DNA from 2 places in the Agromyces sp. Root1464 genome. Region 2 is predicted to be linked to the other one. Evidence: riboswitches for the same ligand, from Rfam matches in the RefSeq annotation. Region 2 holds a riboswitch; the other holds the start of a gene.

Region 1 (5,118 bases), 1.1 Mb from region 2:
GTCTCCGATGAGCCGAGCGCGCTGGCCCGCGCCGCGACCCGCGCCGAGCTCCGATCACCCGGCAGCGTCGAGCGCGCCTTCAACCGAGCGGATGTCTCGGGCGGTCGGCCCCAGCAAGGCGGCCCGTCGTTCGGCGGCATGTTCGCGGGCTCGCTGCTCGGCTCCGTCGCAGGCGTGGTCGTCGGCTCGGCGATCGCGCAGGCGTTCCTCCCTGATCCCGCGGCGTTCGAGGCGGGCGGCGATGGCGGCGACGCCGGTGCCGGAGACACCGGCGGCGATGCCGCGGCATCCGATGGTTACGACGGGACGGGTGGCGACTCCGGTGGTGACTTCGGAGGCTTCGGCGACTTCGGCGGCGGCGATTTCGGCGGCGGCGGAGACTTCGGGTTCTGATCGCCTCGTGCCGGCCGGCCCGGCCACCGCGGGCAGCATCTGCGATGACGGCGGCAACGGATAGGGTCGCACCATGAGCAAGCAGGACGGCTCGTCGCGCCAAGTGACCACCGGTCCGGTCGACGATTCGGCGACACCGATCCTGCACGTCGACATGGATGCGTTCTTCGTCTCCGTCGAACTGCTGAAACGACCCGATCTGCGCGGCAAGCCGGTGCTCGTCGGGGGAACGGCAGGTCGCGGTGTCGTGTCGGCGGCCAGCTACGAGGCGCGACGATACGGCGTGAACTCGGCCATGCCCATGTCGCTCGCGCTGCAACGCTGCCCGAACGCAGTCGTACTGCGCGGCGACTACGCGAGCTACACCGAGTATTCGCGCCGGGTGATGAATATCTTCGAAGAGGTGACGCCGCTCGTCGAGAAGCTCTCGATCGACGAGGCGTTCCTCGACGTCTCGGGTGCCCGCCGGCTCCACGGCAGCCCTGCCGAGATCGCGTGGCGCCTGCGTCGGCGCGTGCACGACGAGACCGGCCTCACCTGCTCGGTGGGCGTCGCGGCCACGAAGTTCGTCGCGAAGGTGGCCTCGAGCCGTGCCAAGCCCGACGGCATGCTCGTCGTTCCGGCCGACCGCACACTCGAGTTCCTGCACCCGCTGCCGGTCTCCGCGCTCTGGGGCGTCGGCAAGGTCACCGAGGAATCGCTTACCCGCATCGGGCTCCGCACGGTCGGCGATGTGGCTGCCATGCCGGGCGACGCGCTGCAGCGGGCTCTCGGGCCCGCACTCGCCGCGAAGCTGGCCCACCTGTCGATGGGCATCGACGCCCGCGACGTCGTCACCGGGCGTGAGGAGAAGAGCATCGGGCACGAGGTCACGTTCGGGTACGACCTCACCGATCTCGAGCAGTTGCGGCGCGAGCTGCTGCGGCTCTCCGACGACGTCGCGGTGAGGCTCCGACGTGCGGGTGTCGTGGGCCGCACGGTCGTGCTGAAGCTTCGGTACGGCGACTTCCGAACTGTCACGCGGTCGCGCACCCTGGGTGAGCCGACCGACGTCGCGAGACGCATCTACGACGAGGCATCCGCTGCGCTCGGCGAGCTCGCCGGCGACGGTGCCCGCATCCGTCTCATCGGGGTGCGGGCCGAGCAGCTGCGGCCCTCGGGGAGCGGCGCCATGCTGTGGGACCCCGACGAGGAATGGCGCGAGGCCGAACGCACGATCGATGAGGTGACCGCGCGGTTCGGTCGCGGGGCGGTGCGCCCGGCGTCGCTCGTGAGCCGTGCGGCAGACCGAGTCGAGTCGTCGCGTCGCAAGGATCCCGACCGCGGCGACGTCCGCTGAACACGCTGCCGGCGATTCCCGCAAGGGGTGGTTCGCGGAGGGGCGCGCGGGTAGCGTGGACCCATGGCTGAACTCGTTCTGGACCTTGCCGAGACCGTCGCCGGCGTCGGCGTGAAGACCTCGTACGGCGATGCCGTCGACATCGACGGCACGACGGTCGTGCCCGTCGCGCTCGGATACTACGGCTTCGGCGCGGGGAGCGGCTCCGACGGAGCTGGCGACCAGGCGGGCGGTGGCGGCGGTGGCGGACTCTCCATTCCGCTCGGCGCATACGTCGGACGCTCGGGCGATGTGCGCTTCGAACCGAACCTCATCGGTCTCCTGCTCGTCGCCACGCCCCTCGTCTGGGTCACCGGTAAAGCACTGCGAATGGTCATCCGCGCGCTCAAGCGCTGAGGCCGTCCTGCGGTCGCGCGAGGGGTCGTGGCCGCCGTCGCTCGGGCCATCGGCGTATACTCGTGCTCGAACACGGGAGTCCGGTGAGCCGGGCTGAGAGGAAGGTTCTCAACCTTCGACCGTCGAACCTGATCTGGGTCATGCCAGCGCAGGGAGGCCAACCACATCTCAATTTCCCGTGCCTCTTTCCACGAATCGAAAGGGCACGACAGTGCACACTGCAGCATCAGAAACCAGCAGCCCCTCCACCCCCCGCACGTCACGCGACCTGCGCTGGCGGGTCGTCGACATCGTCGTCGCCAGCGTCATCGGCGTCGCGACAGGGCTCCTGTTCCTGTTCTGGAACAACGTCGGCTACGCATGGTTCAGCGCGGCCGATGCCCTCACGCCCGGGCTCGGCGGCGTCGCCGTCGGCATCTGGCTCATCGGCGGCGTGCTCGGCGGGTTGATCATCCGCAAGCCGGGTGCGGCGCTCTTCGTCGAACTGCTCGCGGCGATCGTCTCGGCGCTCGTCGGCAACCAGTGGGGCATCGAGACGATCTACTCGGGCCTGGCACAGGGTCTCGGCGCCGAACTGGTGTTCGCGATCTTCGCCTACCGCCGCTTCGGCCTCGTGCCCGCGATGCTCGCGGGTGCGGCCGCCGGCGCCGCGGCGTGGACGCTCGAGCTCTTCGTCTCGGGCAACCTCGCGAAGTCGGCCGAGTTCCTCGGGCTCTACTTCACGACCGTCGTCATCTCGGGTGCCGTGCTCGCAGGGCTCCTCGGCTGGCTCATCGTGCGCGGTCTCGCTGCGACGGGTGCTCTCAGTCGCTTCGCCGCCGGTCAAGACGTGGCGCAACGGGTCTGACGTGGGGCGCGTTTCCGAAACCACCCGACCCGCGCGCGTGGAGGCGCGCGGGTGGGGGTGGCGGCACGCCGGTCGCAAGCGAACCGCGCTCGACCGCATCGACCTCGTCGTCTCGCCGGGGGAGCGGGTCCTGCTGCTCGGGCCATCCGGGTCGGGTAAGTCGACCCTCCTGCACGCGCTCGCCGGAGTTCACGGCGGGGCCGAGGAGGGTGAGGAGTTCGGCTCCCTCCTCATCGACGGCGAGTGGCCCGGCGCCGTACGCGGTCGGGCGAGCCTCGTTCTGCAGGATCCCGACTCGCAGGTGATCCTCGCGAGGGTCGGCGACGACGTGGCGTTCGGGTGCGAGAACCTCGGCATTCCGCGCGACGAGATCTGGCCGCGCGTGCGTCGAGCCCTCGACGAGGTCGGTCTCGACCTCCCACTCGACCACTCGACGAGTGCACTCTCCGGTGGTCAGAAGCAGCGGCTCGCCCTCGCCGGTGCGCTCGCGATGGGCCCGGGCCTGCTGCTCCTCGACGAGCCGACGGCCAACCTCGATCCTGCAGGCGTCCACGAGGTGCGGCAGGCCGTTGCTCGCACGCTCGATCGCACGGGCGCGACGTTCGTCGTGGTCGAGCACCGCGTCGACGTCTGGATCGATCTCGTCACCCGGGTCGTGGTGCTCGGCCGTGATGGGCGCCTCATCGCCGACGGCGAGCCGCAGGAGGTCATCTCGACGCAGCGCGACGCGTTGCTCGCGGCCGGCGTCTGGGTTCCGGGCGTGCCACCGGCGGTGTCGGCCGCACGGCCCGTGCCCGCGGCATCCGTCGTCGACCTCGAGGGCATCGGTCTCGCCATCGGGCGACGGAGCGACGCCGTCGTGCGCAGCGATCTCTCGCTCGCGCTGCCGCGGGCGGCGTCGACGGTGCTCACCGGTCCGAACGGTGCGGGCAAGTCGACGCTCGCGCTCACGATGGGCGGCCTGCTGCCACCGCTCGGCGGTCGCGTGCGCGCCTCGGAGGCATTGGCACGCGGCCTCAAGACGGACCCCATCCGCTGGCGATCACGCGAGCTCCTCTCGCGGATCGGCACCGTCTTCCAGGAGCCCGAACACCAATTCGTCGCGTCGACCGTGCATCGCGAACTCGAGGTGGCACCTCGCGCACTCGGACTCGATGCCGCGACGACTGCTCGGCGCACCCGTGAGGTGCTCGAGCGACTGGGCCTCGATCGCCTCGCCGAGGCGAACCCCTTCACGCTGTCGGGCGGCGAGCAGCGGCGGCTCACCGTCGGATGCGCGCTCGTCTCGCAGCCCGGCGTGGTGATCCTCGACGAGCCGACGTTCGGGCAGGACCGATTGACCTGGATCGAACTCGTGATGCTGCTGAGGGGTCTCGTCGACGAGGGCACGACGCTGCTCTCGGTGAGCCATGACGCCGCCTACCTCGATGCGCTCGGCGACCAGCACCTCGACCTCGGGAGCGACGCCCTGCGCATGGAGGCTGCGGCATGATCGCGACCCAGCGACTGCACCTCGTCGACCGGGTGAACCCCGTGAGCCGGCTCGCCGCGGCGATGCTGCTCACCACTCCGCTGCTGCTGACCGTCGACTGGGTGAGTGCCGCCGTCGCACTCGGCGTGCAGCTCGTGCTCTTCGCGATGGCAGGCGTGACCCCGAGGGTGCTCATCTCGCGCGGATGGCCGATCCTCATCGCCGCACCGATCGCCGGGCTGAGCATGCTGCTCTACGGCCAGCCGGAGGGAACCGAGTACTGGTCGTTCTGGCTCGCCCGCATCACCGACGGATCGATCGAGCTCGCGGTCGCGGTGACCGTGCGCGTGCTCGCCATCGGGCTGCCCGCGGTGCTCCTCTTCATGAACGTCGATCCGACCGAACTCGCCGACGGGCTCGCGCAGATCGCGAAGCTCCCGAGTCGCTTCGTGCTCGGTGCGCTCGCGGGAGCGCGACTCGTGGGGCTCTTCATGGAGGACTGGCGGGCGATGGCGCTGTCGCGCCGTGCACGCGGCATCGGCGATCACGGCGTGATCCGCAGGTTCGCGACGATGGCGTTCGCATTGCTCGTGCTCGCGATCCGGCGCGGCAGCAAGCTCGCCACCGCGATGGAGGCTCGCGGGTTCGGTTCCGATCACCCGCGAACATGGG
Region 2 (5,118 bases):
GGCGCGGCTCGTGGCGAACGCCCTCGGCAAGGACACGCAGACTCCGTTCGACGGGGGCGACGACCCGACGCTGTTCGTCTACGACTCTTCTCACCTCGCGGACGGTGCTGAGGACCGCATCGTCTCGGCGATCACGACGCCGGTCACCGCCGGGCAGCTCGCCGACCCCGCCGCGCTCACCGCCTACAAGGCGGAGGTCGCCGCAGTGCTGGGCACGGCAGCGGACCTCGACACGAGCTCGCAGTTCACGTTCACCTCGGAGGTCGTGAACGCCAAGCACGCCTCCGCCTACGGCGGCCGCGACGTCTACGGCGGGGCGACGGTGCTCGACGATGCCGACGCCGACTGGCGCGTGCAGACGGTCACCTACCCCGAGCTCGTGAAGCTGCTCGAGAGCGACGGCGACTACGTGCTGCTCTTCGGCGGCACGTGGTGCCACAACACCCGCGCCGTGCTGAAGGAGGTCAACCGGCAGGCCGTCGCGAACGACGTCGCGAAGGTCTACTTCTTCGACCTGCGCCTCGACGGCAACTCGGGCAACGACCTGCACATCCGCGACACCGGCTCGGAGTTCGCGGACTTCTACGGCGACCTCGTCACGAAGTACCTGCCGAACCTCGTGACGCAGTACGTGCCCGGAGTGTCGGGCCAGGTCGACTACTTCCCGGGCGGCGACACCTCGAAGGCGCTCGCCACGGCGAAGAAGCTGCAGGTGCCCTACCTGCTCGAGTACGACCGCTCGCGCACCGTCGGCGGTCAGCCGGCACCGATCGCGCAGCAGTGGATCCACTCCAACGGCGACGGCACCTACAAGGAGTACATGACCGAGTGGTGGTACGTGAACGACCTGCCCGGGCGATACGCCGACCGGCCCGACCCCGCGGGTCTCGCTGCGCAACTCGCGTTCGCCGACGAGGCGATCGCGGCGGTCGGCACCTTCTTCAGCGCGCTGCCGGACGATCCCGAGGTCATCGCCACGGCGCCCGCCGCACCTGACGCCCCCGTCGCGGCGGTCACCGGCACCGACGTGACCGTGTCGTGGACGGCGCCCGCCGACGGCGGCTCGCCGATCACGGAGTACCTCGTCTCGCTGAACGGCGCCGCCCCGGTCTCGGTGCCCGGCGCCACGACGACGCGAACCTTCACCGGCCTCGCGGGTGGCGACTACACGGCGACCGTCGCCGCACGGAACACCGTCGGCACCTCCGCGGCATCCGCTGAGTCGGCCGCCGTGACCGTGGTGGCGCCGCCCGCGGTGGACCCGACCACCGTGAAGGGCTCGGTCGAGGTGACCGGCGATCTCGTGCCCGGCGGCCGCATCACGGTCGTCGGCAGCGACCTCGCCCCCGGAGTCGACGACGTCGCGGTCGAGCTCCACTCCACGCCGCAGACGCTCGGCTCGGTGACGACGAACGGCGACGGCGGATTCACGTTCACGGGGACCATCCCCGCGTCGACGCCCACGGGGGCGCACTCGATCGTCGTCACCATCGACGGCATCGAGGTCGCGAGGGCGTCGATCACGGTCGCCGCGGCCGGTTCGGGCGCGGCCTCGGCGAACGCGGGCCTCGCGTCCACCGGAGCTCCGCTCGTCGACCTGCTCGGATGGCTGGCGCTCGCGCTGATCGCCGCCGGCGGTGCGGCGTACGGGATCGTCCGCGTGCGGGCTCGTCGCGCGAGCTGAGCCGACACGCACCGATCGGGGGTGGATGCCACGCGGCATCCGCCCCCGTTCTCGTTGCCGTGAGCACGAGAGCAGACCGCTAGGCTCGACCGCAGTGACACGGGGTGCCGTGCGCCGCTTCACCCGAAGCGGGCATGGCTGAGAACACACCCGTCGAACCTGATCTAGTTCGAACTAGCGAAGGGATGTCGCGTTGAGCGATCGTCTGTCCATCGACCCTGCCCGGCACTCGGCCGAACTGCTGAACCTCGTTCGCGAGGCGACGCCGCTCGTGCAGTGCATCACCAACAAGGTCGTCACGAACGTGACGGCCAATACCCTGCTCGCGCTCGGCGCGGCGCCCGCGATGGTCGACATCCGCGGTGAGGCCGGCGTCTTCGCCGGCATCGCCTCGGGTCTCCTCGTGAACCTCGGCACTCCCACCGAGGAGCAGCGCGACGCCGCACGGGAGGCGGTGCCCTTGGCGAACGCGGCCGGCACCCCGTGGGTGCTCGATCCTGTCGCCGTCGGCGTGCTGCCCGTGCGCACGGCGCTCGCGCACGAACTGCTCGCCGGGCGGCCGACCGTGATCCGCGGCAACGCGAGCGAGATCATGGCGCTCGCCGGAGCGGGGGCCGGAGGCCGCGGGGTCGACACCTCCGACGCGACCGACTCGGCAGCGGATGCCGCGGCTCACCTCGCGGCGACGCACGGCTCGGTCGTGGCGGTGTCGGGCCCCGTCGATCTCATCACCGACGGCCGCCGCATCGCCCGCGTCGCGAACGGCGACCCGCTCCTCACCCTCGTGACGGGCGGCGGCTGCGCACTCGGCGCCGTGACCGCGGCGTTCCTCGCGGCAAGCGATGACCCGTTCGCGGGCGCCGTCGCGGCGACCCTCGTCTACACGGTGGCCGCCGAGATCGCCGCGGCCGATCCGGGCGGAGTGGGCACCGTGGGCCCGGGCACCTTCGCGCCGCGCTTCCTCGACGCGCTCGCGCAGCTCACGGCCGAACAGGTCGTCGAGCGTGCACGCGTGCGCGTCGCGACCGTCGACGCGAGCGGGGTCACCGGCGATGTCACGGGCATCGAGGCCGCCGCTGCGCTGGTGCGCTCGTGAGCGCCCGCACCGCACTCGACCTCTCGACCTACCTCGTCACCGACGCCGCGCTCTGCGGCGAGCGCGGCGTGGCATCGGTGGTCGCGGCGGCCGTCGACGGCGGGGTGCGCGTGGTGCAGCTGCGCGACAAGGTCGACAGCACGTCCAACCTGCTTCGACTGCTCGAAGACCTCGCGACCGCGATCGACGGCCGTGCCGCGCTGCTGGTGAACGACCGCCTCGACCTCGCGATCGCGGCGCGGGCGAGCGGACTGCCCGTCGACGGCGTGCACCTCGGCCAGGGCGACGCCGCAGCGGCGATCGCTCGCGACCGGCTCGGCGCCGACGCCGTCGTCGGCCTCACCGCGAACGCGCCCGCCCACCTCGAGGCACTGCGCCGGATGCCGCGCGGCACGGTCGACTACCTGGGTGTCGGGGTCATCCGGCCGACGGCGACGAAGCCCGACCATCCGCCGGCCCTCGGCATCGACGGCTTCGCCCGCTTCGCCGCCGAGGCGGTGCTGCCGTGCGTCGCGATCGGCGGCATCACGCTGGCCGACGTGGCACCGCTTCGCGACGCCGGCGCCGCCGGCGTCGCCCTCGTCTCGGCGATCTGCACGGCCGACGACCCGCGCGCCGTGGCCCGCGATCTCACGACCCGATGGGAGGCGGCACGATGAGCGCACGAGTGGTGACCGCACGAGTCTTGAGCATCGCCGGCAGCGACCCTTCGGGGGGCGCCGGTATCCAGGCCGACCTGAAGTCGATCTCGGCCGTCGGCGGCTACGGCATGGCCGTGATCACCGCCCTCACCGCGCAGAACACGCGGGGCGTGCGCGAGGTGCATGTGCCGCCGGCGAGCTTCCTCGCGGCACAGCTCGACGCGATCAGCGATGACATCACGATCGACGCGGTGAAGCTCGGCATGCTCGCGAACGCCGAGGTCATCCGCACCGTCGCCGAGTGGCTCGCACGCGCCCGCCCGCCGATCGTCGTTCTCGACCCGGTCATGGTCGCCACAAGCGGCGACCGCCTGCTCGACGCCGACGCCGAGGAGGCGATCCGGGAGCTGCTGCCGCTCGCCGACCTCGTCACCCCGAACCTCGGCGAGCTCGCGGTGCTCGCGGGTACCGGCGACGGTCCTCCCGTCGTCGCGGCGACGTGGGCCGAGGCGATCGCGCAGGCCGAGAGCGTCTCGGCGCGATACGGCGTGCGGGTGCTCGCGAAGGGCGGTCACCTGCCCGGCGACGCCGCACCCGACGCCCTCGTCGACGCCGCCACCGCGACGATCGTCGACTTCGACGGCGAACGCATCGCCACGACGGCGACCCACGGCACCGGTTGCTCGCTCTCCTCGGCGATCGCGACCCTTGCCGCCGAGCACGGCGACTGGCCGGCCGCGATCGCCGAAGCCCGTCGGTGGCTCCGCGAATCGCTCCGCCACGGTGAGGCGCTCGGGGTCGGCGGCGGGCACGGCCCGATCAACCACTTCGCCGGCCTCTGGGAGCGCGGCGGCACCCGCACCGCGCCGACGCCGACCGAGGTCGAGGCCGAATGGTGGGCCGGCATCGCCGGCGTGCGGCGGGAGATCGACGAGCTGCCGTTCATCCGCGGCCTCGCCGACGGTTCCCTCGCTCGCGAGCCGTTCCTCGGCTACCTCGCGCAGGACGCCCTGTACCTCCACGACTACGCCCGCGTGCTCGCAGAGGCGGCGCGACTCGCACCGGATGCTCCGGCGCAGGCGTTCTGGGCGAACTCCGCGCACGGCTCGATCGTCGGCGAGCTCGAGCTGCACGAGAGCTGGCTCGGGCCGGCGGCCGGGCGCAGCGCCCGTGACGGGCAGGGCGAGCGCGAGGTCGCCGAACCCGACGGCGCGACGACGGCGTATCTCGACCATCTGCTCGCGACGGCGGCGCGCGGCGACTACGCCGTGCTGGTCGCCGCACTACTGCCCTGCTTCTGGATCTACACCGACCTCGGAGAACGACTCGCCGCAGGCGAGTTCGGGGCGCAGGCGCTCGACCCGGGGCATCCGTACGCCTCATGGCTCGCGACCTACGCCGACCCGGCGTTCGCGATCGCGACCCGGGAGGCGATCGCGATCACGACCGCGGCCGCCTCCCGTGCCACGCCGGCCGTACGAGAGCGGATGCACCGCGCGTTCGTCGCCTCGTCACGGCACGAACTGGCGTTCTTCGCGGCTCCGCTCGCGACGGTGCCGGCGCGCAAGTCGGCGGCCGGGGCGACGGCCGGGGCGGTGACCGCATGAGCGGCGCATCGACGGCGCTCGAGACCGCGCCCGCCGCGGGTCCCGCCTCCGACCCGACCCGAAGCCGTCGGGCCCTCACCGCGGCGGCCT

What was found. Region 2 has a riboswitch for thiamine pyrophosphate ahead of thiM (hydroxyethylthiazole kinase). Riboswitches for the same ligand answer to the same signal wherever they lie in the genome.
Region 1: it holds a riboswitch for thiamine pyrophosphate, as region 2 does, so the genes downstream of both, ASD23_RS08925 (ECF transporter S component) here and thiM (hydroxyethylthiazole kinase) in region 2, are expected to answer to the same signal.

The regions. Positions count from the first base shown of each region.
Region 1 is NZ_LMFU01000002.1:661,404-666,521, reverse strand. Features, by position in the region: gene ASD23_RS08940 (hypothetical protein) at 1-393, shown strand, start outside; gene ASD23_RS08935 (DNA polymerase IV) at 467-1,732, shown strand; gene ASD23_RS08930 (hypothetical protein) at 1,796-2,128, shown strand; TPP riboswitch at 2,191-2,300, shown strand; gene ASD23_RS08925 (ECF transporter S component) at 2,340-2,975, shown strand; gene ASD23_RS08920 (ABC transporter ATP-binding protein) at 2,977-4,467, shown strand; gene ASD23_RS08915 (energy-coupling factor transporter transmembrane component T family protein) at 4,464-5,118, shown strand, end outside.
Region 2 is NZ_LMFU01000002.1:1,749,907-1,755,024, forward strand. Features, by position in the region: gene ASD23_RS13665 (fibronectin type III domain-containing protein) at 1-1,684, shown strand, start outside; TPP riboswitch at 1,775-1,887, shown strand; gene thiM (hydroxyethylthiazole kinase) at 1,878-2,780, shown strand; gene thiE (thiamine phosphate synthase) at 2,777-3,439, shown strand; gene ASD23_RS13680 (bifunctional hydroxymethylpyrimidine kinase/phosphomethylpyrimidine kinase) at 3,436-5,028, shown strand; gene ASD23_RS13685 (MFS transporter) at 5,025-5,118, shown strand, end outside.